DNA from 2 places in the Enterobacter sp. FW301-JW81 genome. Region 2 is predicted to be linked to the other one. Evidence: predicted binding sites of a transcription regulator. Region 2 holds the regulator's gene; the other holds the start of a gene.

Region 1 (14,731 bases), on a different contig from region 2:
TGGATCTCCGCGAACAGCTGCAGGCCATCCATTTCGTCCATCCGCAGGTCGCTTATCACCAGATCGATTTTCTCGCGGCTGAGGATCTTCAGCCCTTCCAGCCCGCTTTCAGCGGTTACGACGCTGTAGCCTTCACTCACCAGACGCATCCCCAGCAGCTTTAACAGCCCGGGATCGTCATCCACCAGTAAGAGATGGGCAGGTTTACGGCTCGTCATGCTTTACATCCTCTTGTTTCGGCGTATCGCTGTCCGGTGCTGCGGATGAGCTCCCCGACTGATATTTACGCGACGAGAGCTGTCTTTCGATATCGGTCAGGTTTTCCAGCTTACGCGTCGTGGTATCCAGCTGCGTACGCAAATGCTGTTGCTGCTGACGCAGCGTATCAAGCTCGCTGTCGGTGGACTGTTGCAGCTTGCTGTAGCGAGAGCGCTCTTCGGACAGCTGTAGCTGTAATGTCTGCCCATCACGCCAGAGCTGGTATACCGGGCGAACCTGTACCGGAAGATTGACCACAAACGTGTCCAGTCGGGTCACGCTGGCGCGGCGTTCAACGGGGGTAATTTTTGCATCTGCCAGTAAAATGCCGCGCTTGAAAGCGTCCTGCCAGGTGTCGTCATCCAGCATCGCCGCTTTCGAGCGGGCGTCTACTGGCGCAAGACGCTGGGCGCAGTCTATTCCACGCAGCCAGAACAGCGGGTTGCTTTCGACGTCATGTCCTGACAGGTTCCAGATATCGTCACAGCGGGTTGAGAGGAAATCTGCCAGCTGATTATCGGGCCATTTATCTTCTTGTTTACCACTGATCGCACTTTGCGGCACGTGGGAAACACAGCCTGCCAGAAATAAACACGGCAGACCCAGGCGAAACGTGTTGCGGGAAAACACCGCGCGTACGGCGCGGAAAAAGACGTGTGACATACTCACCAGATATAGATTCATTTTATTGGTTTTTCCGGCTCAGGGGCAGTTCGATACGGAAGCAAACGTCTGAACGTTCGTCCGTGGCAATATTTAGCTCGCCCTGCATGCGTCGAATACAGTCCCGGGCGATGCTTAAGCCAAGACCGCTTCCTTTAACCGCACCTTTCCGCTGATGACTGCCCTGAAAAAAGGGTTCGAAGATCATCGCTTTTTCGTCATCGGGGATCGGGGTGCCGGTGTTTGCGACGTCAATAAACACCCGTGAACCATTCGTATAGCTTCGGATATAAATGTTACCGGATTCAGTACCATAGTGCACCGCATTGGAGTAAAGATTATCCAGAACGCTCATCAGCAGCATGGGTTCTGCCAGGCACGCTGGCGCATTCAGTTCAACACCGGTATGCATCATTTTAGCTCTTGCCGGCAAGCTATGGGCGGAGATCACCATATCCACCAGCGGTTCAATCTCGACGTCCTCCAGTACAACCGCCCCGTCAGCCAGCTTGCGGTTGTAATCCAGCAGTTGCTCAATCAGCTTTTGCAGATTGCGGCTGCTGTTATCCAGGATCTCGACGATTTCTTTCTGTTCTGACGTAAGCGGGCCTGCCACTTCGTCCGCCAGCAGCTCCGTCCCTTCACGCATGCTCGCCAGCGGCGTTTTAAGCTCATGAGAGATATGGCGCAGGAACTGATGGCGCTGAGATTCGAGCCACGCCAGGCGCTCGGACAGCCAGATAATGCGCTGGCCGACGGAGCGCAGCTCGCGCGGTCCTTTAAAAGCGACCGTATCGCCGAGTGATTTCCCTTCCCCCAGGCGGTTGATCATCCGCTGAATACCCTTCACCGGGCCGATGATCATGCGGGTAAAGAGCACGACAAGCCCAAGGCTCACCAGGAACAGCACCAGCGCCTGCCAGCCGAAGAACTGGCCGCGCTCGGCAATCTCCTGCTGAAGCTGCTGGCCGCGAGAGAAAATCACCGTGCGCGTTGACTGCACCATCTCGGTGTTGGCGCTGGCAAAGGCCTCAAGGCGCGCGGCGGCAGCGGCATCCGGCCCGCTATTGTGGCACTGCAGCTGCGCAAGATCGTTTAAATCCTGACGTAACGCCTGATACAGTTTGTCGTCAGGCAGTACCCCCGCGTGAGCGTCCAGCATTTCGCTGTAGCGTTTACGCTGGCTCTGATAAACCTTTTCCAGCGTCCGATCGTCAAGCACGCAATACTGGCGATAGCTTCGCTCCATCTCCAGCGCGGCGTTGGTCATCGCCTCACTGCGTCTGGCATCTATAAGCGTCGTGCGGTTGGTCAATGCCGCCTGAGCACTCAGCGCGTTCAAACTTTGCCACGCCTGCCAGGCAAGGATCAGTAACGGCAGCAGGATCAGCAGGAAGGCCATCATGACGAGCTGTCGCAGGGAGCGGGGGAAAACGGGCCAGCGTTTCAACGCATTACTCTCTTAATGGGGGTTTACGCAGAGCGTAACTGAGTCTGCCCTTCAGATACAACAAAGCCGGGTAAAAACCCGGCTTTGTCATGGAATGAGGCGGTGCCTAACTCGACGTTTCGCCCTGGCCTGATAAAGCATCGCTATGATCAGTAGTTGGACGGCAGGCACCTTTTTGTGCGTCATTCGAAGTTTATGTAGCACGTCCCGAAGGGGCTGACATAAGAAGGTGAATGAGCCACTGGTTAATATTATGCAACACCCGTGCCATAATGCAAAACAAAAAATTAACGATTTGATATATATAGCTTTTACTCATTTTTCCCGTTAATTAACGATTGAATGATTTCCAGGCTAAGTGTCGCTATTAAGCAACACCTTAACGTGAACCCGTATTGCCATTTAAAAATCAATGAGTTAAGTGTCTCCTTTTGGAGACAGCAACTTACCTTCTTTGTCGCAATTTTGCGACACGCATAAAAAAGCCCGGTGGCGCTACGCTTACCGGGCCTACAAGGTACCAGCTTTACATCTTAACCCAGTTGCTTACGCGCGTTGCGGAAGATACGCATCCACGGGCTGTCCTCGCCCCAGTTTTCCGGATGCCAGGAGTTGCTCACGGTGCGGAACACGCGCTCCGGGTGCGGCATCATGATGGTTGCACGACCGCTTTCGCTGGTCACCGCCGTAATACCATTGGCGGAACCGTTCGGGTTAGCCGGGTAGGTTTCAGTCACCTTGCCGAAGTTATCAACGAAGCGCAGCGCCACCAGGCCTTTGCTCTCAAGCTGAGCCAGATGCGCGGCATCACGCACTTCTACCTGACCTTCGCCGTGGGAAACGGCGATTGGCATCTGCGAACCAACCATTCCCTGCAGCAGGAGAGACGGGCTTTGGGTCACTTCGACCAGGCTGAAGCGCGCTTCGAAGCGGTCAGACTGGTTACGCACAAAGCGCGGCCAGGCTTCGCTGCCCGGGATCAGCTCGCGCAGGTTAGACATCATCTGGCAGCCGTTACACACGCCCAGCGCCAGCGTTTGCGGACGGTGGAAGAAGGTTTCGAACTCGTCACGCACGCGGCTGTTGAACAGGATGGACTTCGCCCAGCCTTCACCCGCGCCCAGCACGTCGCCGTAAGAGAAGCCGCCGCACGCCACCAGCGCCTGGAAATCTTCCAGACCGGTACGGCCCGCCAGCAGGTCGCTCATATGAACGTCGATAGCGTCAAAGCCCGCGCGGTGGAAGGCAGCCGCCATCTCAACGTGGGAGTTGACGCCCTGCTCGCGCAGCACGGCCACTTTCGGACGCGCGCCCGTCGCAATGTACGGCGCGGCGATATCTTCGTTGATGTCGAAAGAGAGCTTCACGTTCAGACCTGGATCCTGGTCATTCGCCTTCGCGTTATGCTCCTGATCGGCACATTCCGGGTTATCACGCAGGCGCTGCATCTGCCAGGTGGTTTCCGCCCACCACATACGCAGCGTGGTGCGGCTTTCGCTGAATACCGCATGGCCGTCTGCTTCAATGACGAAGCGGTCGCCCTGAACGGCTTTACCCAGATAATGCACGCAGTCTGCCAGACCGTGCTTCGCAAGGATGGCTTCAACCGCATCGCGATCTGCCGCACGTACCTGAATCACCGCGCCCAGCTCTTCATTGAACAGCGCCGCCAGACGGTCTTCGCCAAGCGTTGCAATGTTCGCTTCCACACCACAGTGGCCGGTGAAGGCCATCTCTGCCAGGGTTACCAGCAGGCCACCGTCGGAACGGTCGTGATAGGCCAGCAGCTTACGCTGCGCAACCAGCGCCTGAATCGCATCGTAGAAGCCTTTTAACTGCGCCACGTCGCGCACGTCGGCAGGCTTATCACCCAGTTGACGGTAAACCTGCGCCAGCGCCGTGGCACCCAGCGCGTTATGCCCTTTGCCCAGGTCAATCAGCAGCAGGGCGTTGTCTTCGGTCACGAGCTGTGGCGTAACGGTATGACGCACGTCTTCCACGCGCGCAAACGCGGAGATGATCAGCGACAGCGGAGAGGTGATCTCGCGCTGCTCGCTGCCTTCCTGCCAGCGGGTCTTCATCGACATGGAGTCTTTACCCACCGGAATGGTCAGCCCCAGCGCAGGACACAACTCCTCACCCACCGCTTTTACGGCTTCGTAGAGGCCGGCGTCTTCACCCGGGTGACCGGCTGCGGCCATCCAGTTCGCGGAAAGTTTGATGCGTTTGATATCGCCAATCTGCGTCGCGGCGATGTTGGTCAGGGCTTCACCCACGGCCAGACGAGCAGACGCGGCGAAGTCCAGCAGCGCGACCGGCGTACGTTCACCCAGCGCCATCGCTTCACCGTAGTAGCTGTCGAGGCTCGCGGTGGTCACGGCGCAGTTCGCCACCGGGATCTGCCACGGGCCCACCATCTGATCGCGCGATACCATACCGGTCACGGTACGGTCGCCGATGGTCACCAGGAAGGTTTTCTCAGCAACAGCCGGCAGGTGCAGCACGCGATTAACCGCTTCCGCCACGGTGATGCCCTGGCGATCCAGCGCTTTGCCTGCCGCTTTACGGGTCTGCACGTCGCGGGTCATCTTCGGCGTCTTACCGAGCAGAACGTCCAGCGGCAGATCGATAGGCTGGTTGTCGAAATGGGTGTCGCTTAAGGACAGGTGTTTCTCTTCGGTCGCTTCACCAATGACGGCATACGGCGCGCGCTCGCGGCGGCACAGCTCGTCAAACAGCGGCAGCTGATCCGCGGCAACCGCCAGAACATAGCGTTCCTGAGATTCGTTACACCAGATTTCCAGCGGGCTCATGCCTGGCTCATCGCTCAGGATATCGCGCAGGTTGAAACGGCCACCGCGACCGCCGTCGCTGACCAGCTCCGGCATGGCGTTAGACAGACCGCCCGCGCCAACGTCATGAATAAAGAGGATCGGGTTCGCGTCGCCCAGCTGCCAGCAGCGGTCGATCACTTCCTGACAGCGGCGTTCCATTTCCGGGTTATCGCGCTGCACGGACGCAAAGTCGAGGTCCGCATCAGACTGACCGGAGGTCATAGAAGAAGCCGCTCCGCCGCCCAGGCCGATGTTCATCGCCGGGCCGCCCAGTACGATCAGCTTCGCGCCAACGACGATCTCGCCTTTCTGCACGTGATCGGCGCGAATGTTGCCGATCCCGCCCGCCAGCATGATCGGTTTGTGGTAGCCGCGCAGCTCTTCGCCGTTGTGGCTCTCCACTTTCTCTTCATAGGTACGGAAGTAACCGTTCAGCGCCGGACGACCAAATTCGTTGTTAAACGCCGCGCCGCCCAGCGGGCCGTCGGTCATGATATCCAGCGCGGTCACGATGCGTTCCGGCTTGCCGAAATCTTCTTCCCACGGCTGCTCGAAGCCCGGGATACGCAGGTTGGAGACGGAGAAACCGACCAGACCTGCTTTTGGTTTAGCCCCGCGACCGGTCGCACCTTCGTCACGGATTTCACCGCCGGAACCGGTCGCCGCACCCGGCCACGGGGAGATGGCCGTCGGGTGGTTATGGGTTTCGACCTTCATCAGGATATGCGCGGGCTCCTGATGGAAGTCATAGCGCCCTGCTTCGCGATCGGCGAAGAAGCGGCCCACCTCGGAACCTTCCATCACCGCGGCGTTGTCTTTGTAGGCAGACAGCACGTGGTCTGGGGTTTTCTCCATGGTGTTTTTAATCATTTTGAACAGCGACTTCGGCTGCTGTTCGCCGTCGATGACCCAGTCGGCATTGAAAATCTTATGGCGGCAGTGCTCAGAGTTCGCCTGCGCGAACATGTAGAGTTCAATATCGTTCGGGTTACGGTTGAGCTTAACAAACGCGTCCTGCAGGTAGTCGATTTCGTCTTCTGCCAGCGCCAATCCAAGACGCAGGTTGGCGTCAATCAGCGCCTGACGGCCCTGCCCCAGCAGGTCCACGCTCTGTACCGGCGCTGGCTGATGGTGGGAGAAAAGCTTCTGCGCGTCATCGAGAGAGGCAAATACGCTCTCCATCATGCGATCGTGCAGCTCGGCCGCAACCGCCTGCCACTGGGCTTCGCTCAGGGTCGACGCTTCCACGTAGTACGCTACGCCGCGTTCCAGACGGTTAATCTGGCTCAGACCACAGTTGTGGGCGATGTCGGTGGCTTTGGAAGACCAGGGGGAGATGGTGCCCGGACGAGGCGTCGCAAGGATCAGTTTGCCGGTTGGCGTATGGCTGCTCAGGCTTGGGCCATACTTGAGCAGGCGTTCCAGCTGTACGCGCTCCTCTGCATTCAGGGGGGCATTCAGGTCAGCAAAATGGACATACTCAGCGTAAATATTGCTTACCGGAAGGTCGGCCGCCTGAAAACGTGCCAGCAGTTTGTTAATACGGAAGGCAGACAGTGCAGGCGAACCACGCAGAATTTCCATCATAAGTCTCTCGTCTTCGAAGCGCCGGGGCGCTTACAGTGTGCGCAAGGGGGGGAAAACGGGCGTCATTATAAAGAATCCTGAGCGCCGACGAAACCGTTTGCGTCGAAATAAAATCAGCACAGACGTTTAACAATAGATGTGACCTGTCTCTCTAATTGGTTGCCAAGTGGCGCAAGTTTACGCAAAATGCCGCTCATTCAATGGCAAACCTTAATGTTAACATGGCTACAGCAGACTGAGGCAACCGGCGTCGCAGAGAATTAACTAATTGAAAAAATTAAAGATTAATTATCTGCTCATCGGCATTGTAACGTTGCTGCTGGCAGTGGCCCTCTGGCCTTCCATCCCCTGGTTCGGCAAAGCCGAAAACCGTATCGTCGCCATTCAGGAGCGGGGGGAATTGCGCGTCAGTACCCTCAACTCCCCGCTGATTTACAGCGACATCAACGGCAAAATCATTGGTCTGGATTATGAACTGGCGCAACAGTTCGCCGATTATCTTGGCGTGAAGCTTAAAATTACCGTCCGCCAGAATATCAACCAGCTGTTTGATGACCTCGATAACGACGATGCCGATATGCTGGCCGCCGGGCTGGTGTATAACAGCGAGCGCAGCAAGAACTACCAGCCGGGCCCGACCTACTACTCCGTTTCGCAGCAGCTGGTCTATCGCGTCGGGAGCCTGCGTCCGCGCTCGCTGGCGTCAATTAACGATCGGCAGCTGACGATTGCTCCCGGCCACGTGGTGATTGACGATCTGCGCGAGCTCAAGGAGAAGAAATACCCGGATCTGAGCTGGACGGTGGATCCTAAGCTCGGCACGACCGAGCTGCTGGAGCAGGTAAAAGACCAGAAAGTGCCCTACACCATCGCCGATTCGGTCGCGATCAGCCTTTTCCAGCGCGTGCATCCTGAAATCGCCGTGGCGCTGGACGTCACCGACGAGCAGCCCGTGACCTGGTTTACCCAGCTCGACGACGATCAAACTCTCTCTGCCGCGATGCTCGATTTCTTCAACACCATCAATGAAGACGGTACCCTGGCGCGTCTGGAGGAGAAGTACCTCGGCCACGGTGACGACTTTGACTACGTTGACACCCGCAGCTTCCTGCGCGCGGTAGACAGCGTCCTGCCGGACCTGCAGCCGTTGTTCGAAAAATACGCCCAGGAGATTGACTGGAAACTGCTGGCGGCTATCTCATATCAGGAATCCCACTGGGATACTCAGGCCACCTCTCCCACGGGCGTACGTGGTTTGATGATGTTAACCAAAAATACCGCGCTGAGCCTGGGCGTGAATGACCGTACCGATGCCGAACAGAGCATCAGCGGCGGCGCGCGCTATCTGCAGGATATGATGGCCAAAGTACCGGAAACGGTGCCGGAAGAAGAGCGGATCTGGTTTGCGCTGGCAGCCTACAATATGGGCTACGCGCATATGCTTGATGCGCGAGCGTTGACGGCGAAAACCAAAGGTAACCCGGACAGCTGGTCAGACGTTAAGCAGCGCCTGCCGCTGCTGAGCCAGAAGCCATGGTATAACAAGCTGACATACGGCTACGCGCGCGGGCATGAAGCCTACGCCTACGTGGAAAATATCCGTAAATATCAGATTAGCCTGGTCGGGTATCTGCTGGAGAAAGAGAAAGAGGCGACAGAAGCAAAGCAGCTGGCACAAAGCTACCCGGTCGTGGCGCCGGACGAACTTAATCGTCCGACAGCTTCAATTCTGCCTTTTGCTGCTTTTTCTGCTGACGGCGCATTCGAAAGAAATCGCTTAATAGCCCCGAACACTCTGGTGCAAGCACCCCACCGATAGTCTTCACCTGGTGGTTCATCCCAGGATGACCCAGTACGTCCATCAGCGAACCGGCCGCGCCGGTTTTTTCATCCCGCGCGCCGAAGACCAACGTACCGATCCGGCCGTGCACCATCGCGCCGGAGCACATCACGCACGGCTCCAGCGTCACATACAGCGTGGTCTCAAGCAGGCGATAGTTTTGCAGCACCAGACCGCCCTGGCGAAGCGCCATGATTTCAGCATGCGCGGTAGGATCGTGGCGGCCAATGGGACGGTTCCACCCTTCGCCAATCACCTGGTTGTTATGAACCAGCACTGCGCCCACGGGCACTTCGCCCTCTTCCCAGGCGCGCTGAGCGAGCGTAAGCGCATGGCGCATCCAGTATTCGTGTGAGAATTCAGGGTTGGACAACGGTTGATACTCCAGTCGAAAAGCGGGCGGCATTATACACGCCCGTTTTAGAGAAGACTATTCGAGTTGCTGAAGTTCGCCCGCAGGAGTGACGCGCCAGCGATGCTGGCAAAAATAGAGCAGCGGGTTGTCCTGCTTGCTGTCGCTGTAGCCGCTGTAAAGGCGCAGCGGCGTACCGATGCGTTTCTCCAGCTGCACCACTTTTTCATGCCCAAGGCAGCGCAGGGTCAGCACCCAACCGCCGTAACCGCGGGCGATTTGCGTGGCGATAAGATTCACGCGCGGAAGCCAGGGGGTATCAAAATAGACCTGCTCCACCAGCGTCTGCGGGGAGCCGGTAATGAGCCAAATGTCGGCATCGTTGGCGTCGAGGTAGGCAGTGAGGCGCGCCTGCACCACCGGAAAGGCGGCGACGTGACCGCGAAACCAGTGTGCAAAATCCTGTTCAAGCTGTTTGAGCCGCGCTTCGCTGTGTCCAAACGTGCATCCCCAGAGCAGCAGGCTCATCGGCCATCGCGCCGCGCGGCCTTTCACCAGCAGCGCGATACCGATAGCCGGTAAGAGCGGCAGCACGAGCAGCGCATTCAAAGGCTGACGCCGCAGCAGGTAGCGCATAAACGTACCAAACATATCCTGCTGATGCAGCGTTCCATCGAGGTCAAAAAAGACAATGCGACGCGCGTGATTGGCCAAACCTTACTCCTCTGGGTCGTTGAATCCTAATAGCCAGGTAAACAGGAACCCGGCGATCACCGCCACTAAATAGCCTAACAGATAGAGCATGACTTTTCCGGTCACGATGGTTAATGCCAGCGGTAAACCGGATAGACCAAAAGTAATCACGGTAGCAACTTTCCAGTAGCTGATCAGCGCCCCGCCCACCGCGCCGCCCAGACACGCCGCGAGGAACGGTTTACCCAGCGGTAGCGTGACGCCGAAAATCAGCGGCTCGCCAATGCCGAGCAGCCCGACCGGGAGCGCGCCTTTAATCACTTTTTTCAGACGCGCGTTGCGGGTTTTCATCAGTACGGCTATCGCCGCGCCGACCTGCCCCACCCCCGCCATCGACAGGATAGGCAGCAGCGCGTTAGAACCGTGCGCCTGCACCAGCTCGACGTGGATCGGCACCAGCCCCTGATGCAGGCCGGTCAGCACCAGCGGCAGGAAGGTTCCCGACAGCACCGCCCCCACTAACAGGCCGCCGCGGTCAATCGCCAGAGACGCGCCGTGGGCGATGGCTTCTGAGATCCAGCCGCCTAAGGGCTGGAGTGCCACAACCGCCACGCTACCGGTAATGAGCGTGGTCAGCAGCGGGTTCAGGATAAGCTCAATCGAGCCGGGCAGAACCGCGCGAAGCCTTTTCTCGATCCAGCACATCAGAATGACCACCAGCAGCACCGCAATCACTCCGCCGCGGCCCGGCTGAAGCGCCTCACCAAACAGCGTTATCTGCGCCAGCTGCGGGCTGGACAAGATGCCCGCCATTACCCCGCCCATGGCCAGCGATCCGCCAAACACCTTTGCGGTATTCACCCCGACCAGAATATTCATGATGGCAAACACCGCGCTGCCGAAGATCCCCAGGATACCCAACAGGTTTGGATACTGAGTGGCAAAATCGCCCACAATATCCGGCCGCTTGAGGATATTGATGATCCCGGTGATCAGGCCCGAGGCAATAAACGCCGGGATCAGCGGGATAAAGACGTTTGCCAGCTGGCGCAGCGCATCGCTCATGGGGGCTTTGTATTTGGCCTTCGCCTGCGCTTTGGTGCGTTCAGCATCGTCAATCGACGCGCTCGCGCCGCCGCCCATCAACGCGCGCATGGCATCAACAACCTGCGCTGCTTTCCCCGGCCCGACGATCAGCTGGTGCTGCTGGCCCTGTTTCACATAGCCGCTGACGCCGGAAAGCTGCTTCAGACGCGGCACGTCAAGCTGGTCGTCGTTATGCACCTCGACGCGCACGCGCGTCATGCAGTTTTCGAGACGCTGAATATTTTTTTCCCCACCGATCCCCTGCAGGATATCGCTGGCGAGCGCTGCTGTTTTGTCCATACACGCCTCTGTTAGTTTTCTAATGCCGCCCGTAAGAAGCCATTATGCGCGGCGAGTTTGGCTCTCGCGGCAGCCGCATCCAGCCCGCTCAGGATCATCAGAATGGCCGGTTTAACGTCGTGATCGGTTTGTTTGAGTACGATTTCCGCCTCTTCGCGGCCTGCGCCTGTCACTTCCATCACCATGCGGCAGGCTCTGTCCACCAGCTTGACGTTAGTGGCCTGCATATCCACCATCAGGTTCTGATACACCTTGCCGAACTTCACCATCGCGCCGGTGGAGATCATATTAAGCACCAGCTTTTGCGCGGTCCCGGATTTGAGGCGCGTGGAGCCGGTGAGCGCTTCCGGCCCGACAACCGGCGAAATAGCGATAGCCGCCACCTGCGCAATCGGCGAGCCCGGATTACAGGAGATGGCCACCGTCGTGCAGCCGGTCTGGTTGGCGTATTCCAGGCCGCCAATGACGTACGGCGTGCGCCCGGATGCCGCCAGCCCGACCACCAGATCCTTCGCCGTCAGGTTCAGCGCCTTCAGGTCATCCTCACCCAACTGTTTGTTATCTTCCGCCCCTTCAACGGCTTTCAGCAGCGCGCCGGGCCCGCCCGCAATCAACCCGACCACCAGACCGTGCGGCACCCCAAAGGTTGGCGGGCATTCAGACGCATCCAGAACCCCAAGACGCCCGCTGGTTCCGGCCCCCATGTAGATAATACGACCACCGGCCTTGAGCGCTTGCGCCGCCGCATTGACCGCTTTCGCCACCTCGGGCAATGTCTCTTTCACTGCCTGCGCGACCAGCGTATCCTGTTGATTAAAGCGGTTAACCAGCTCCAGGGTGGAGAGTGCGTCCAGATCCATGGTTTGCGGGTTACGCGTTTCTGAAACAAGTGAGCCAAGATTCATCTTTATGTACCTCAAGAATTTTTAATTCATAATAATCACACTATAATGGAATATAAAATTCATTCAGGCGAGCAAAATTCGTATTTGCGCAGACAATCACATTTTCGCCAGGAGACCGTATGAACTGTTTAATTCGCATTCGCCAGCGTTATGCAGGCTTTGCTCAAAGCGACAAAAAGCTGGCGGATTTTTTGCTTTCTCAACCCGATCGCGCGCGCCATCTCAGCTCGCAGAAGCTGGCGAGCGAAGCCGGCGTGAGCCAGTCCAGCGTGGTGAAATTTGCCCAGAAGATTGGCTTTAAGGGGTTCCCCGCCCTCAAGCTGGCGATCAGCGAAGCGCTGGTGAGCAACCCCAATCCGCAGTCTATGCCGGTGCATAATCAGATCCGCGGTGATGACCCGATGCGGCTGGTCGGCGAAAAGCTGATCAAAGAGAACGTGGCGGCCATGCATGCGACGCTCGATGTGAATACGGAAGAGAAGTTGCTGGAAAGCGTGGCGATGCTGCGCGGCGCGCGGCGTATCATTCTGACCGGCATCGGGGCGTCCGGTCTGGTGGCGCGTAACTTTGGCTGGAAGCTGACAAAAATTGGGCTTAACGCCATCGTCGAGCAGGATATGCACGCCCTGCTGGCGACCGTGCAGGCGATGGATCCTGACGATCTGCTGCTGGCGATCTCCTACTCCGGCGAGCGCCGTGAAATCAACATGGCCACCGACGAAGCCCTGCGCGTCGGCGGGAAAATTCTGGCGATCACCGGTTTTACGCCGAATGCCCTGCAGCAGCGGGCAACGCGCTGTTTATATACCATTGCCGAAGAGCAGGCTACGCGCAGCGCGGCTATTTCATCCACCAGTGCGCAAATGATGCTGACGGACCTGCTGTTCATGGCGCTGGTGCAACAGGATCTGGAGCGTGCGCCCGAGCGCATTCGTCACAGCGAGGAGCTGGTAAAGAAACTGGTTTAGCATGAGCGCGTAATGAGCGTATAATGCCCGCCCTGTTTGTGTTGTTTCTGAGAATTTCCTGATGGCGCTGTTAATCACCAAAAAATGCATCAATTGCGATATGTGCGAACCCGAATGCCCGAACCAGGCCATTTCGATGGGCGACAGCATTTATGAGATTAACAGCGACCGCTGCACCGAATGCATCGGCCACTATGAAACGCCGACCTGTCAGAAAGTGTGCCCGATCCCGAATACCATCCTGAAGGATCCGGCACACGTCGAGAGCGAAGAGCAATTGTGGGATAAGTTTGTCCTGATGCATCACGCCGACAAACTCTAGCTTTCAATAATCACCGTCGCGCAGGCGTAGTGGCGTTCATCGGCGAGCGTCACGTGCATGTGATTCACGCCCAGCTTTTCCGCCAGCTTTTGCGCCTCGCCCCATAAACGCAGGCGTGGCTTACCCAGCTCATCGTTAAACACTTCAAACTGGTTAAACGCCAGGCCATTACGAATGCCGGTCCCGAAGGCTTTGGCGGCAGCCTCTTTTACCGCAAAGCGCTTCGCCAGGAAACGTACCGGCTGCTGATGCGCTTCCCAGATAGCCCATTCGTTATCGCTCAGCACGCGCCTTGCGAGGCGATCGCCGCTACGGGCGATCACCGCTTCAATGCGGGCTATTTCAACGATATCGGTGCCTAAGCCCAGAATGGCCATTACTGACGCGCTTCCTGCATCAGGCGTTTCATCTCTGAGACCGCCTCTTTCAGACCGCTCATCACCGCACGGCCAATAATGGCGTGGCCGATATTCAGCTCGTGCATTTCCGGCAGGGCGGCGATGGCTTTAACGTTGTGGTAGGTCAGGCCGTGTCCGGCGTTAACCTTCAGGCCCAGGCTTGCGGCATACGTGGCCGCTTTGGCAATGCGATCCAGCTCTTTGGCCTGTTCGGCATCGTTTTTGGCATCGGCATAGCAGCCGGTGTGGATTTCGATATACGGTGCACCCACGTCGGCCGCCGCTTTAATCTGGGCGAAATCGGCGTCAATAAACAGGGAAACCAGAATACCGGCATCCGCCAGGCGTTTGCAGGCATCGCGCATTTTGTCGATCTGCCCGGCAACATCCAGACCGCCTTCGGTCGTCACTTCCTGACGCTTTTCAGGCACCAGGCAGCAGAAATGCGGCTGAGTCTCGCAGGCAATGGCCAGCATCTCTTCCGTAACCGCCATCTCCAGATTCATACGGGTGTCCAGCGTCTGACGCAAAATGCGTACGTCACGGTCGGTGATATGGCGACGGTCTTCGCGCAGGTGAACGGTAATGCCGTCGGCGCCAGCCTGCTCGGCGATAAACGCCGCCTGAACCGGATCGGGATACGCCGTGCCGCGCGCATTACGCAGCGTGGCGATATGATCGATGTTGACGCCTAACAGTAATTCAGCCATGACAATCCTCGGTTTTCTTTTCGATTCTGTGGTCTAACGTTTCGGCACAAACTGCCTGAATAATTCGCGGCTCTTTAAGGGCTTGCCGCCAAGATACGGCTTGAGGGCAATCCGGGTAAAGCGTTTTGCCGCGCGCAGGGTGTCCTGGTCGGGAAACTCGCGCTCATACAGCGCCCGGAGCTGGCGCCCGGTGAACGTGCTGTTATCTATCACGACGCTGGCGATAAAACCTTTTTCTTCCCGATACCGGTAGGTCATCCCGTCTTCTACCTCGTCTCCACTTCCCGCACAATGCAGAAAATCGACGCCGTAGCCAAGATGCCCCAGCAGCGCCAGTTCAAAACGGCGCAGGGCGGGTTCGGGCG
Region 2 (14,731 bases):
CGTGACGATCTCCATGCGGTCGCGGAGAGCCGGAACCAGCTTGAGCGCCTCGCCAAAGGCGGCTTCACACAGGTAGCCACCGTAAATATCCGCATGATCGACGGTGGTGACGCCTAAATCGATATGCTCTTCAATAAAGCTCGCCAGCTGGAGGGGGGACATATTCCAGTCCATCAGGCGCCAGTAGCCCATCACAAAACGGGAGAATTCTGGCCCCTGGGGGGCAAGGGTAATTCGCTGAACCATAACATTTTCCTCAAGGACGTAATGTCATGAGTATACGCAATTACCGTGTTAAAAAAGTGAAGGCTGCTGCGGTTCTTCGGTCTCACCGGCTTTGTTTGCGCGTATTTTGCGCAGAAGTCGCTGTCGGCAAAGGCGAAGCACCTCTTGTTTTTGCGTGTCGCTAAAGTTTTGCCAGTTAAAACGCTCATCACGGGTACGCATGCACCCGCGGCAATACCCGCGTTCATCTACCTGACAAATACCCCGGCACGGGCTCTGGATGGGGAAAAACTCCAGCTGCTCTGCCACACTCACCTCCAGATAACCACTCTCACCTACAGTGAAGACGTTAAACGCGCCACGTGCAAGGGCTTTACCACAGATTTGTGGCATTAAGGTTTCACTAATCTTCCCTCCCTATACTCGGCCCATCAATACAATGACAGGTTTCCCGTTCGATGTGGTTAATCAAAAAGTTACAATGTAACGACATTAAATTTACTCTGGGCTGTGCACTCTTTTTTACGTTGATTAATGGGCTGTTTATCCAGCGCAGCTGGGCGATTATCGCCCCTGCGCATCTGCACGATATCCTCTTTGCCGCGTCCGTACCGCTGGTGCTTTTTTGCGGCTGGGTGATTGTCTTTAGCCTGCTAAACATCCCGTATATCCGCAAGCCGCTGCTGATTGTCTTAACCATCGGTTGCGCCGCAGCGACCTATTTTATGTACACCTACGGCGCGGTGATCGATCAGAACATGATTGTGAACGTGTTCGAAACCAACTCACAGGAAGCCACCGCCCTGGTCACCCCGCAGATGATTCTGTGGATTGCCCTTGCCGGCCTCGTTCCCTCGGTTGTGCTGGCGTTGACCCGCATCCGTACCGGAAAATGGTGGTATGCCCTGCTGACGCGCGTTGCCGCGATGCTCGGTGCCCTGCTGGTGATTTTCCTTATTGCAGCGCTGTTTTATAAAGATTACGCGTCGCTGTTTCGCAACAACAAAAGCATCGTCAAAATGGTGACCCCGGCGAACTATGTCAGCGCCGTGGTGAAGTACAGCAAAATGCGCTGGTTTGCAGGCGATCAAACGCTGGTGCGGATTGGCGAAGATGCCCATAAAGGGCCATTGATTTCCGGTCAGCAAAAGAAAACCGTTCTGGTGCTTGTCGTCGGCGAAGCGTCTCGCGCGGCAAACTACTCCCTGAACGGTTACGGGCGTGAAACCAACCCGGAGCTGAAAAAGCAGGATGTGATTAACTTCCCGCAGGCCTCCTCGTGCGGGACTGAAACCGCCGTTTCCGTTCCCTGCATGTTCTCCGGCATGACGCGCAGCAAATACGATGCCGACCTGGCTCATCATCAGGAAGGGCTGCTCGACGTGCTCAACCATGCGGGCGTCAACCTGCTGTGGCGCGACAACGACGGCGGCTGCAAAGGTGCCTGCGATCGCATACCCCATACCGACATGACGCAGTGGAAACTGGACCAGTTCTGCAAAGACAAATCCTGTATCGACGATGTCAATTTCTACCGTCTGGACAACGTGCTGGATGGCCTGAAGCAGGACACGGTGCTGGTTATCCACCTGATGGGCAGCCACGGTCCGGCGTACTATCGCCGTTATCCGGATAATTTCCGTAAGTTCACCCCAACCTGCGATACCAACGAAATTCAGGATTGCGATCATCAGGCGCTGATTAACACCTATGACAACACCATCCTGTATACCGACAGCATGGTCAGTAAAACCATCGATACGCTGAAAGCACGCCAGGCGAGCATGAACACCGCCCTGATTTACCTCTCGGATCATGGGGAATCACTGGGTGAAAGCGGTATCTATCTGCACGGTACGCCGTACATGCTGGCACCGGAGCAGCAAACGCACATTCCGTTTATGTTCTGGCTGTCCCCGGACTATGCGAAAAACTTTGGCATTAACGAACAGTGCTTACGTGAGCACGCTGCAAAAAATGCGGTTTCCCAGGACAATTTGTTCTCGACCGTGCTGGGCATGATGGACGTGAAATCAAAGGTTTACCAACAGCAGCTGGATATTCTGAGCGCATGTCGTCAGTAAACTCGCTTGCATTAGACCGAACGGTCTATTAGAGTGCGGCCATGAGCAGAAATACTGAACACGATACCCGCGAACATTTACTGGCTACCGGCGAGCGGCTTTGCATGCATCGCGGGTTTACCGGTATGGGGTTGAGCGAACTGTTAAAAACCGCCGAAGTACCGAAGGGGTCGTTTTATCACTACTTCCGGTCCAAGGAGGCCTTTGGCGTGGCGATGCTGGAGCGTCATTATGCTGGCTACCACCAGCGTCTGGCGACCCACTTTGCCTCGGGTGAAGGTAACTATCGCGATCGTGTTCTGAACTACTATCAGGAAACGCTGAACCAGTTCTGTCAGCAGGGCATTATCAGCGGATGCCTGACGGTCAAACTGTCTGCCGAAGTGTGCGATCTTTCTGAAGATATGCGCACGGCGATGGATAAAGGCGCCAGCGGCGTTATCGCCCTGCTGGCCCAGGCGCTGGAGAAAGGCCGCAATGAAAAAACACTGGCCTTTTCCGGCGAGCCGTTAACCCAGGCGCAGGTGTTATATGCGCTCTGGCTAGGTGCTAACCTGCAGGCAAAAATTTCGCGCAGCGCCGTGCCGCTGGAAAGCGCGCTGGCACATGTGAAAAACAGCATTACTGCGCCTGGCGTATAGCAGGCGTTTTTTTTAACTCATTACTAGTCGACTGGTCTACTCAGGAGTCTTTATGTCAGCTGAAAAACTCTTTACCCCCCTGAAAGTGGGTGCCGTCACGGCGCCAAACCGCGTGTTCATGGCTCCGCTTACCCGTCTGCGCAGCATTGAGCCGGGCGACATCCCAACCCCACTGATGGGTGAATACTACCGTCAGCGCGCCAGCTCTGGCCTGATCATCACCGAAGCCACGCAGATTTCTGCTCAGGCTAAGGGCTACGCGGGTGCACCGGGTCTTCACAGCCCGGAACAGATTGCCGCATGGCAGAAAATCACCGCGGGCGTTCACGCTGAAGAGGGTCGCATTGCGGTGCAACTGTGGCATACCGGTCGTATCTCTCACAGCAGCATTCAGCCCGGCGGCCAGGCTCCGGTCTCCGCTTCGGCCCTGAGCGCCAATACCCGTACTTCCCTGCGCGATGAAAACGGTAATGCGATCCGCGTAGATACCTCTATGCCACGCGCCCTTGAGCTGGACGAAATCCCGGGCATCGTTAACGACTTCCGCCAGGCCGTGGCCAACGCGCGCGAAGCCGGCTTTGACCTTGTTGAGCTGCACTCCGCGCATGGCTATCTGCTGCACCAGTTCCTTTCACCGTCCTCTAACCACCGCACCGACCAGTACGGCGGCAGCGTCGAAAACCGTGCCCGCCTGGTGCTGGAAGTGGTTGACGCCGTTTGCCAGGAGTGGAGCCCGGACCGTATCGGCATCCGCGTATCCCCAATCGGTTCTTTCCAGAACGTTGACAATGGCCCGAATGAAGAAGCCGACGCGCTCTATCTGATTGAAGAGCTGGCGAAACGCGGTATTTCGTATCTCCACATGTCCGAGCCGGACTGGGCCGGCGGTAAGCCTTACACTGAAGCGTTCCGTCAGAAAGTGCGCGAACGCTTCCACGGCGTGATCATCGGTGCGGGGGCCTATACCCCTGAGAAAGCCGAAGATCTGATTAATAAAGGGCTGATCGATGCCGTCGCGTTTGGCCGCGACTACATCGCCAACCCGGATCTGGTTGCCCGTCTGCAGCAAAAAGCGGCACTGAACCCGCAGCGTCCGGAAAGCTTCTACGGCGGCGGCGCGGAAGGCTACACCGACTACCCTTCTCTGTAATCTCGCCATTGTTCATTGATAGCGGCGACACTTCGCCGCTATACTAAAACATCGTTTCTGTTCAAAAAAAACAGTCTGTTCCACAGGTTAATGAGGAAATTATGCGCCTACTTCACACCATGCTGCGCGTTGGCGATCTGCAACGTTCGATTGATTTCTACACTAACGTACTGGGTATGAAACTGCTGCGCACCAGCGAAAACCCGGAATACAAATACTCGCTGGCGTTCGTGGGCTACGGCCCGGAAACGGATGAGGCGGTTATCGAGCTGACCTACAACTGGGGCGTAGACAGCTACGAGCTGGGCACGGCATACGGCCACATCGCGCTGGAAGTGGACAACGCGGCTGAAGCCTGTGAACGCATTCGCAGCAACGGCGGTAACGTTACGCGCGAAGCGGGTCCGGTAAAAGGTGGCACCACCGTGATTGCGTTCGTGGAAGACCCGGACGGTTATAAAATCGAGCTGATTGAAGCCAAAGACGCCGGTCGCGGTCTGGGCAACTGATCCCTCAGGGCGCAACGTGCGCCCGTAGTTTTACTGCATCACCCGCCAAAATTTGCCATAATGCGCTCTGCTTTTTCCCCCATGTAAGAGACCCTGATGTCCGATAACGCTCAATTTAGCGGTCTGTGCGACCGTTTTCGTGGTTTTTATCCCGTTGTCATTGATGTAGAAACAGCCGGATTTAACGCTAAAACCGATGCGCTGCTCGAAATTGCCGCCATCACGCTGAAGATGGATGAACAGGGCTGGCTTACACCGGACACCACGCTGCATTTCCACGTTGAACCTTTCGAAGGGGCAAACTTACAGCCGGAAGCACTGGCGTTTAACGGTATCGACCCGCACAATCCGCTGCGCGGTGCGGTCAGTGAATATGATGCGCTGCACGCCATTTTTAAAATGGTGCGTAAAGGCATGAAAGAGAGCAACTGCAGCCGCGCCATCATGGTGGCCCATAACGCCACCTTCGATCACAGCTTTACCATGGCCGCCGCGGAGCGCGCGTCGCTCAAGCGAAACCCCTTCCATCCTTTTGTGACCTTCGACACCGCCGCACTGAGCGGCCTGGCGCTGGGACAAACGGTGTTATCTAAAGCCTGCATCACGGCCGGGATTGAGTTTGACGGCACGCAGGCCCACTCCGCTCTGTATGACACGGAGCGCACAGCAGAGCTATTCTGTGAGATCGTCAACCGCTGGAAGCGCCTGGGCGGCTGGCCGCTACCGATGGGTGATGAGGCCGATCGCCAATCACAGGTCGGGTAAGCGCAGTGCCACCCGGCAAAAAAAAAGCGACCACATAGCGGGTCGCTTTTTTATTTCCGCAGAAAATTACTCTGCGTCCGGCTCTTCAGTTTTGTACTTAGCCGCCGTCTCTTTGATCAGCTGCTGCAGTTCGCCGCGCTGATACATTTCAATCAGGATATCGCAACCGCCAACCAGTTCGCCGTCTACCCACAGCTGTGGGAAAGTCGGCCAGTTCGCGTATTTAGGCAGCTCAGCGCGGATGTCCGGGTTCTGCAGGATATCAACGTAAGCAAAACGCTCACCACAGGCTGACAGCGCCTGAACCGCTTGCGCGGAGAAGCCGCAGCTTGGCAGCTTCGGAGAACCTTTCATATACAGCAGAATCGGGTTTTCAGCGATCTGGCGCTGGATTTTTTCAATAGTGGTGCTCATGTCTTGCTTCCTTTAACTTCTGTTACGGCATTCGTCTGACATTGTAGCGGTTCAGACTGGCATCGGAAAATAACATTTTTGTCACGTTTATACATTCTACCCCGAGTCACGAAAAGTTGCATTGCAAATGGTGTTTAACCCTGCGGCAGTCAGGGTTTTGCTTAGGGAATGGGCAAATGTGCGACAGAACGATGAATTTTTTTGCACTTGCTAACGAAACACGATTGTAGATTGAAAAATGCTATTAACTTTCTGGGTTTTTATGGATTAGAATCGACGGGCTTTGTAAATCACACGCGGGTATTATTGATGACCTGCATTTATCAGGGGACTGCCCAGTGGCGCGGATAAATAAAATCTCGATCACGCTCTGTGCTTTACTGTTTACATCACTCACTTTCACGCCAGTGGCAAACGCCTCTCAGCAGGCGCGGCATTCTGCCGTACAAAAAAACCATCTGGTGAAAACCACAGAACGTAAGAAAAAAACCACCGCTAAGAACGACAAGAAAAAAACAGCCACACAGACTAAAAAGACCGCTTCCAGCAAGACGAAAACAAAATCTTCCCGCACTGCCCACACCGCCAAAAGCAAAGCTTCGCAAACCGCCGCCAACCTCGTTACTGAAAAATGCATCACGCGCAAAGGCCACAAGGCGAAGTGCACAAAGGTCTCGAAAATAGCGGAAGTGCATAAAGTGCGCGTACAGAAAGCGCAGAAAACCGCGATGAACAAGCTGATGGGGCAGATTGGAAAACCTTATCACTGGGGTGGCAGTTCGCCACGTACCGGTTTTGACTGCAGCGGCCTCGTCTATTACGCCTATAAAGATCTGGTCAAGTTCCGCATTCCTCGTACTGCCAATGAGATGTACCACCTGCGCGATGCTTCCCCGGTTGACCGCGGTGAGCTGGAAAATGGCGATCTGGTGTTCTTCCGCACTCAGGGCCGCGGCACGGCTGACCACGTTGGCGTTTATGTCGGCAACGGAAAATTCATCCAGTCACCGCGTAGCGGCCAGGATATTCAGATCACCTCTCTCAGTGAAGACTACTGGGTACGTCACTACGTCGGCGCGCGTCGCGTGATGACACCGAAAACCATTCGCTAACCCCTGCCCTGCCACGCCCGTGGCAGGGTAAGTTCCTCTTTTGCATACCCTTTCAATTTGCTATCCTGTCCCTGTTGTCTGTGTGGTTATTGGCAACGCAAAATACAATAAGGAGAGAAGCAATGTCGTTCGAATTACCTGCACTACCGTATGCAAAAGACGCCCTGGCACCGCACATTTCTGCGGAAACCCTGGAATATCATTACGGCAAGCATCACCAGACGTACGTCACCAACCTGAACAACCTGATCAAGGGCACCGATTTCGAAGGCAAAACGCTGGAAGAGATCGTCCGCAGCTCAGAGGGTGGCGTATTTAACAACGCCGCTCAGGTGTGGAATCACACCTTCTACTGGCACTGCCTGGCACCGAATGCCGGTGGTGAGCCTGCCGGTGAACTGGCTGCCGCCATCAACGCCGCATTTGGCAGCTTCGCGGATTTCAAAGCGAAGTTCACCGATGCCGCGATCAAGAACTTCGGCTCTGGCTGGACGTGGCTGGTCAAAGAAGCTGATGGCAAACTGGCTATCGTTTCTACGTCTAACGCGGGCACCCCGCTGACCACCAGCGCTAAGCCGCTGATGACCGTAGACGTTTGGGAACACGCTTACTACATTGATTACCGTAACGCGCGTCCTAACTACCTGGAGCACTTCTGGGCGCTGGTTAACTGGGACTTTGTGGCGAAGAACTTCGCCGCGTAAGAGACACGCAGAAGGGCTCGCCCTTCTGCGTTTTTGGTTTATTCAGCAGCGCAGGCTGCTTCCGGCTGTTTACGACCCGACATCATCACCAGCAGCAGGCCGAGGGCGGCAATGATTGCCCCCATCACCGGCACAAAGCTGTACCCCAGCCCCCCTGAAATCACGGCCCCACCGGCCGCCGCACCGAGTGCATTGCCCAGGTTGAAGGCACCAATATTGACCGAAGATGAGAGACCCGGCGCTTCATGCGCGACACGCATCACGCGCATCTGCAGCGGTGGAACCACGGCAAAGGTTGCGGCACCCCAGACGACCATCGCAATGGCGGCCCCATACTCGTTACGCGCCAGCCACGGAATGGCGATCATGATGACAATCAGCAGGGTTAAGAAGCCCTTCAGCGTCCCGCTCACGGAACGGTCGGCAAATTTCCCACCCAGATAGTTGCCAATCGAGAAGCCCACGCCAATCAGCACCAGCATTGCGGTAACAAAGAGAGGCGTCGCGTGGGTGATGTCATGCAACACCGGCGAAATGTAGGTGTAAAGGGTGAACATCGCCCCTGCCCCCAGGACGGTGGTGAGCAGCGCGGAGAGCACCTGCGGGCGCATCAGCACCGAAAGCTCTCTGCGCACGTCAGGACGTTCCCCCGCTCTGCCTTTTGGCAAGGAGAAGAACAGCGCCACCATGGCAATCACGCCTAGCCCGGCGGTCGCCAGGAAGGACATACGCCAGCCGATCGCTTCACCCAGCCAGGTCGCCGCAGGCACCCCGCCAATGTTGGCAATCGTCAGGCCCATAAACATGGTTGCCACGGCGCTCGCCTGCTTGTGTTTTGGCACCACGCTTGCCGCCACGACCGACCCCAGCCCAAAGAACGCGCCGTGGTTAAGGCTGGTCAGAATGCGAGACAGCATCAGCGTGGTGTAGTCCGGCGCAATGGCGGAAAGCACGTTGCCCAGGGTGAAAATCGCCATCAGGAAAATCAGCGCATTGCGGCGCGCGCGGTGCGAAAGGAGAAGCGTCATCAGCGGCGCGCCTACCATCACGCCGATTGCGTAGGCGCTGATTAACATGCCTGCAGCAGGGATCGAGACGTCCACGCCCCGGGCAATAACAGGCAGTAACCCCATCGGGGAGAATTCAGTGGTGCCAATCCCAAAAGCGCCAATCGCCAGGGCCAGCAGGGGAAAATTGATTTTCATGCGTCAACTCCGGATGCCGTGTCATATGGGGACACAGAACAAAGAAGCCGAAAGCATGACATCAATCACAAAAAATTAGAAGTTAACAAAATGGCAAAAGATTTTTGCATGAGAAGTAACAATTGGGGCGATCGGGAGGGAGAACGCTCTCCCTCCGCGTAAATCAGTGCAGCGCAGCCGTCAGACCGGCAGCGACAATCAGAGCCAGCACAATAACGGTGGTGAACAGCGAAAACTTCAGATCGGAACTCATCAATTTTTCTCCTTTTAATCCCCCCACGAAAAGTGAGCCTGCTCATTTTTGCACAGTTTACGTCAAAAATCTTCCTGGATTTAAACTGATAAACACTTTACCTCTTCCCCTTTTCATCAAGATAGGACAAAATTCCACGCTAAATTTATTAGCGTACCGGCCATTGACCCCCTCCTGACGTCCCGTGTCGTTTTCCCGGCGTGCCGCAACTCAACATTGCGAAATAAGGGTGAGAGAAGGCAAACGTTTACCTTCAAGTTTTTCAGGAGTTTAGGATATGGTCTGGAGTGACATTTAATGGCAACAATTAAAGACGTAGCAAAACGCGCAAACGTTTCCACTACAACCGTATCACATGTTATTAACAAAACCCGCTTCGTGGCGGAAGAGACGCGCAATGCCGTCTGGGCCGCGATCAAAGAGCTGCACTATTCGCCAAGTGCGGTTGCGCGAAGCCTCAAGGTTAATCACACCAAATCTATTGGATTGCTGGCCACCAGCAGTGAAGCGGCCTATTTTGCCGAGATCATTGAAGCAGTTGAGAAAAACTGCTTCCAGAAAGGCTATACCCTGATTCTGGGCAACGCGTGGAACAGCATTGAAAAACAGCGCGCCTACCTGTCGATGATGGCGCAAAAGCGTGTTGATGGCCTGCTGGTGATGTGTTCCGAGTATCCGGAGTCCGTGCTGTCCATGCTCGAAGAGTATCGCCATATTCCGATGGTGGTGATGGACTGGGGCGAAGCGCGCGCGGACTTCACCGATTCCGTTATCGATAACGCCTTTGAAGGCGGCTATATGGCCGGTCGTTACCTGATCGAACGCGGTCACCGCGAGATTGGCGTGATCCCGGGTCCGCTGGAGCGCAACACCGGCGCGGGCCGTCTGGCCGGCTTCATGAAAGCAATGGAAGAAGCGCTGATCAACGTGCCGGAAAACTGGATCGTGCAGGGCGACTTTGAGCCGGAGTCGGGCTACCGCGCTATGCAGCAGATCGTCTCCCAGCAGCATCGTCCGACCGCCGTGTTCTGCGGGGGCGACATCATGGCGATGGGCGCGCTCTGCGCCGCCGATGAGCTGGGCCTGCGCGTACCGCAGGATATTTCCGTGATCGGGTATGATAACGTGCGTAACGCGCGCTACTTTACGCCAGCGTTGACCACCATTCACCAGCCGAAAGATTCGCTGGGCGAAACGGCCTTCAACATGCTGATGGACAGGATCGTCAACAAGCGCGAAGAGTCGCAGTCCATTGAAGTTCACCCGCGCCTTATCGAACGCCGTTCCGTTGCGGATGGCCCGTTCCGCGACTACCGTCGTTAATCGCTCTACGGGGCCAGCTACGCTGGCTCCCGTAACCACTCCCGGTTCAGCGTTTCGCTGTCTCCCAGATAATCCAGAAGCCAGTCCATGGCGGGTGAGACGTCATTTTGCTGCCAGGTGAGGCAGCAGGCCGCATCCGGGAAGGGATTCTCCAGCGTCAGTTCAACCCATTCTCCGGTATCGATTTTTGGGCGCGCAAAGTGCACGGGCACCATCGCGACGCACAGCCCGGCGCTGAGGCACGTCGCCGACGATTCCCAGTCAGGGGCCACCACCCGCCGCTGGTTATCCAGAAGCCAGGTGATACGCTTGGGTAATGAACGGGAGGTATCCTCCAGCACCAGTGAAGGCCAGTTGCGTAGCGTATCGTCGCTCAACGGCCCTTCCATTGCCGCCAGCGGATGATCGCGTGCCACCACGCACTTCCAGCTCAGCATGCCCATATCGCGAAAGGCGTAACGTCCCCCGACCGGGATCGCCTGCGTGGCCCCAATCGCCATCTCTGCCCTGCCGTCCGCCAGCGCATCCCAGACGCCGTTGAACACCTCCTGCGAGACCCGCAGCTCGACGTCAGAAAAATGCCGATAGAAATCGACGATCATTTGCCGGGTGCGTTCCGGCTTAACGATATTATCCACCGCGATGGAAAGATGCCCCCGCCAGCCGTTGGCGATCTGCTGACACTGTTCGCGGGTGATCTGCATTTTTTTGATAACAGAACGCCCTTCCTTCAAAAACCACGCGCCGGCGGGCGTTAATTCGACATCACGATGGCGCCGTTCAAACAGCGGAACCGCCAGCCACTCTTCGAGCTGACGCACGGTGTAGCTGATAGCCGAAGGGACGCGGTGCAGCTCCTGCGCCGCACCGCTAAAGCTGCCGTTACGCGCGACAGCATCGACCACTTCAAGAGAATAATCTGACCACATTTTCTGCCTGCAAAATTTTTGAATGCACCCGCCAAATATTAGCGTTTCACAAGCGGCTTTGCACTCCCTACACTCAGCGCCAACGTACACCTGCCTCCTTAAGGAGAATAAAATAATGCAACCCAGGAAAGGTTTTTTAGTCTGGCTCGGCGGCTTAAGCGTGCTGGGCTTTTTGGCCACCGATATGTACCTGCCGGCTTTCGCCGCTATGCAGGAAGATCTGCAGACGCCTGCCGCGGCCATCAGCGCCAGCCTGAGTTTGTTCCTCGCCGGTTTTGCTTTCGCACAGCTGCTCTGGGGACCGCTCTCGGATCGCTTTGGTCGTAAACCGGTATTGCTGCTGGGTCTGGCCATTTTTGCCGTTGGCTGTCTGGGGATGCTATGGGTACGCGACGCCACCTGGCTGCTGGTGCTGCGCTTTATTCAGGCCGTGGGCGTCTGTGCCGCTGCCGTCACCTGGCAGGCGCTGGTTACCGACTACTACCCGGCTAACCGCACAAACCGTATTTTCGCCACCATTATGCCGCTCGTGGGACTCTCGCCAGCCCTTGCTCCGCTGCTGGGCAGCTGGATCCTCGCGCATTTTGACTGGCAGGCCATTTTTGCCACGCTGTTTGCCATCACGCTGGTACTAATGCTGCCGGCGTTTGCCCTCAAGCCCGCGCATAAAAAAGAGGCGCATGCTGACGCGAAGCCAATCACCTTCACTTCCCTGCTGGGCACCAAAGCGTATCGCGGCAATGTCCTGATCTATGCCGCCTGCTCGGCGAGCTTCTTCGCGTGGCTCACCGGCTCGCCGTTTATTCTGCACGATATGGGATACAGCCCGGCAGCCATCGGGCTGAGCTACGTTCCGCAGACCATCGCGTTCCTGGTGGGCGGATACGGCTGTCGTGCAGCGCTGCAAAAGTGGGAAGGTCAGCAGATGCTGCCATGGCTGCTGGTGCTGTATGCCCTGAGCGTTATCGGGACCTGGGCCGTTGGCTTTATTCCGGGCGCCGGTCTGGCTGAAATTTTGATTCCATTCTGCGTGATGGCCGTCGCGAACGGGGCGATTTACCCTATCGTCGTAGCGCAGGCGCTCCGTCCGTTCCCGCAGGCGACAGGACGCGCCGCCGCGCTGCAGAACACCCTGCAGCTGGGTTTGTGCTTCCTGGCAAGCCTGGTGGTCTCCGCGCTGATTGCTACGCCGCTTCTGACCACCACCAGCGTGATGCTGGTGACCGTTGCGCTGGCGGTAATAGGCTATCGCATGCAGGCCTCCGCGCAGCGTGAGCAGGATAACCGCGCTCAGGTTGAAACGTCACATGCGTAATTGCGCCAGAAATCATGTTAATTTTCAGTGATTAGGTTGCTAAGAATTTTCTATTGAATCACCAAATTTTGAGGCCTATACTAAATTTGGTTCGATTAAATACGATAAATATTAAGCGTTAACGGGAGCCGGAGTGCTCCCGTTTTACCATGGAAGGCATTTTCGGCAAGGGTTATCTCCCTTCCTCTGTTCTACGTCGGATACTAGCCTCGCGGTATTTACCGTGAGATTTCTCACAAACCAAAAAAGCGTCTACGCTGTTTTAAGGTTCTGATCACAGTAGGGTGATGGAGAAGCTATGAGTTCATCGTGTATAGAAGAAGTCAGCGTTCCGGACGATAACTGGTCCCGGATCGTCAGTGAACTGTTGGGTCGTGCAGGCATCACTATCAACGGATCTTCGCCATCCGATCCCCAGGTCAAACATCCCGACTTTTTTAAACGCGTGTTGCGTGAGGGATCGTTAGGACTGGGAGAAAGCTATATGGACGGCTGGTGGGAGTGCGAACGGCTGGATATCTTTTTCGCCAGCGTTTTGCGTGCCGGTCTGGAAAATCAACTCCCCCGCAACCTGAAAGACACCCTGCGTGTCGCCTCTGCCAGACTGTTTAATCTGCAAAGTAAAAAACGCGCGTGGATCGTCGGCAAAGAACACTACGATCTTGGCAACGACCTGTTCAACCGCATGCTTGACCCTTTCATGCAGTACTCCTGCGCCTACTGGAAAGACGCGTCGACGCTTGAAGAGGCTCAGCAGGCTAAGCTGCGTCTGATTAGCGAGAAACTGCAGCTACAGCCCGGTATGCGCGTGCTGGATATCGGCTGCGGCTGGGGCGGGCTGGCGTACTTTATGGCGAAGCACTATGGCGTCAGCGTGGTCGGCGTCACGATTTCAGCGGAACAGCAAAAAATGGCGCGGGAACGCTGCCAGGGTCTCGATGTGGATATCCGGCTGCAGGATTACCGTGACCTGAACGAACAGTTCGATCGTATCGTTTCCGTGGGTATGTTCGAGCACGTTGGGCCGAAAAACTACGACACCTACTTTGAGGTGGTGGATCGTAATTTAAAGCCGGACGGCATCTTCCTGCTGCACACTATCGGCTCTAAGCGGACCGACAATAACGTTGACCCGTGGATCAACAAATACATCTTTCCGAACGGCTGTTTACCGTCCGTTCGCCAGATTGCCAACGCCAGTGAATCCCATTTCGTTATGGAGGACTGGCATAACTTTGGCGCCGATTACGACACCACGCTGATGGCATGGCATGCGCGTTTTCAGGAGGCCTGGCCAGAGATTGCGGACAACTATTCTGAACGATTCAAACGGATGTTTAGCTATTATCTGAATGCCTGTGCGGGCGCGTTTCGCGCGCGGGATATTCAGCTCTGGCAGGTGGTTTTCAGCCGTGGGATTGAACACGGATTGCGTGTCGCACGCTAAAAAATAACCCCGGAAATCCGGGGTTGTTTTTTATTCTTCTTCGACGGCCTTTATTATTGCGGCTTCTTTTGCTGCCAGCACGCGTTCAACCGTATCGACCACCGCCTGGGTTTGCGGATCGATTTCGATATTCACGCGATGCCCCAGTTTTTTCGTACCCAGCGTGGTGCGCTGCAGCGTTTCAGGAATTAAGTGCACGCAAAAACGCGTTGGCGTTACTTCCCCCACCGTCAGGCTAATCCCATCGATGCCAATAAATCCTTTATAGAGGATGTATTTCATTAATGAAGGATCCTGCATTTTGAACCAGATTTGACGGTTATTTTCCGAGGTGACGATTTTCGCCACTTCCGCGGTGGTCATGATGTGCCCGGACATCAGATGGCCGCCAATCTCATCGCTGAACTTCGCCGCCCGCTCAACGTTGACGGTATCCCCCACCGCCAGCTCGCCCAGGTTGGTGATGCGCAGCGTCTCTTTCATTAAATCAAAGCTGATCTGGCTGCCGTTAATTTCGGTTACTGTCAGGCAGCAGCCGTTGTGGGCAATCGACGCGCCGGTTTCGATGCCCTCAAGCATATATTCCGGCAGCTCGACAACATGAGTACGGAAATTAGGTTTTTCATCAATGGACACCACTTTGGCGGTGCCCTGC

What was found. Region 2 encodes PurR, which represses purine synthesis genes. Its sites were predicted from a motif close to CANGCAAACGTTTGCNTG; they were not measured.
Region 1: the regulator PurR is predicted to act here: its motif matches at 6,879-6,896, upstream of purL (phosphoribosylformylglycinamidine synthase).

Annotation. Positions count from the first base shown of each region.
Region 1 covers NZ_JBYTBA010000002.1:22,199-36,929, reverse strand. The annotation lists gene glrR (two-component system response regulator GlrR) at 1-218, opposite strand, end outside; gene qseG (two-component system QseEF-associated lipoprotein QseG) at 205-942, opposite strand; gene qseE (two component system sensor histidine kinase QseE/GlrK) at 944-2,371, opposite strand; gene purL (phosphoribosylformylglycinamidine synthase) at 2,905-6,792, opposite strand; gene mltF (membrane-bound lytic murein transglycosylase MltF) at 7,061-8,611, shown strand; gene tadA (tRNA adenosine(34) deaminase TadA) at 8,499-9,038, opposite strand; gene yfhb (phosphatidylglycerophosphatase C) at 9,063-9,698, opposite strand; gene AC3WOK_RS07120 (PTS transporter subunit EIIC) at 9,702-11,063, opposite strand; gene murQ (N-acetylmuramic acid 6-phosphate etherase) at 11,075-11,968, opposite strand; gene AC3WOK_RS07110 (MurR/RpiR family transcriptional regulator) at 12,088-12,936, shown strand; gene AC3WOK_RS07105 (YfhL family 4Fe-4S dicluster ferredoxin) at 12,998-13,258, shown strand; gene acpS (holo-ACP synthase) at 13,255-13,635, opposite strand; gene pdxJ (pyridoxine 5'-phosphate synthase) at 13,635-14,366, opposite strand; gene recO (DNA repair protein RecO) at 14,400-14,731, opposite strand, start outside.
Region 2 covers NZ_JBYTBA010000001.1:621,390-636,120, reverse strand. The annotation lists gene AC3WOK_RS03060 (aldo/keto reductase) at 1-246, opposite strand, end outside; gene AC3WOK_RS03055 (DUF1289 domain-containing protein) at 295-534, opposite strand; gene eptA (phosphoethanolamine transferase EptA) at 684-2,309, shown strand; gene AC3WOK_RS03045 (TetR/AcrR family transcriptional regulator) at 2,351-2,950, shown strand; gene AC3WOK_RS03040 (alkene reductase) at 3,003-4,100, shown strand; gene gloA (lactoylglutathione lyase) at 4,202-4,609, shown strand; gene rnt (ribonuclease T) at 4,706-5,374, shown strand; gene grxD (monothiol glutaredoxin 4) at 5,441-5,788, opposite strand; gene AC3WOK_RS03020 (C40 family peptidase) at 6,127-6,900, shown strand; gene sodB (superoxide dismutase [Fe]) at 7,023-7,604, shown strand; gene AC3WOK_RS03010 (MFS transporter) at 7,643-8,809, opposite strand; gene cydH (cytochrome bd-I oxidase subunit CydH) at 8,973-9,062, opposite strand; gene purR (HTH-type transcriptional repressor PurR) at 9,360-10,385, shown strand; gene punR (DNA-binding transcriptional activator PunR) at 10,403-11,314, opposite strand; gene punC (purine nucleoside transporter PunC) at 11,430-12,629, shown strand; gene cfa (cyclopropane fatty acyl phospholipid synthase) at 12,928-14,076, shown strand; gene AC3WOK_RS02980 (riboflavin synthase) at 14,107-14,731, opposite strand, start outside.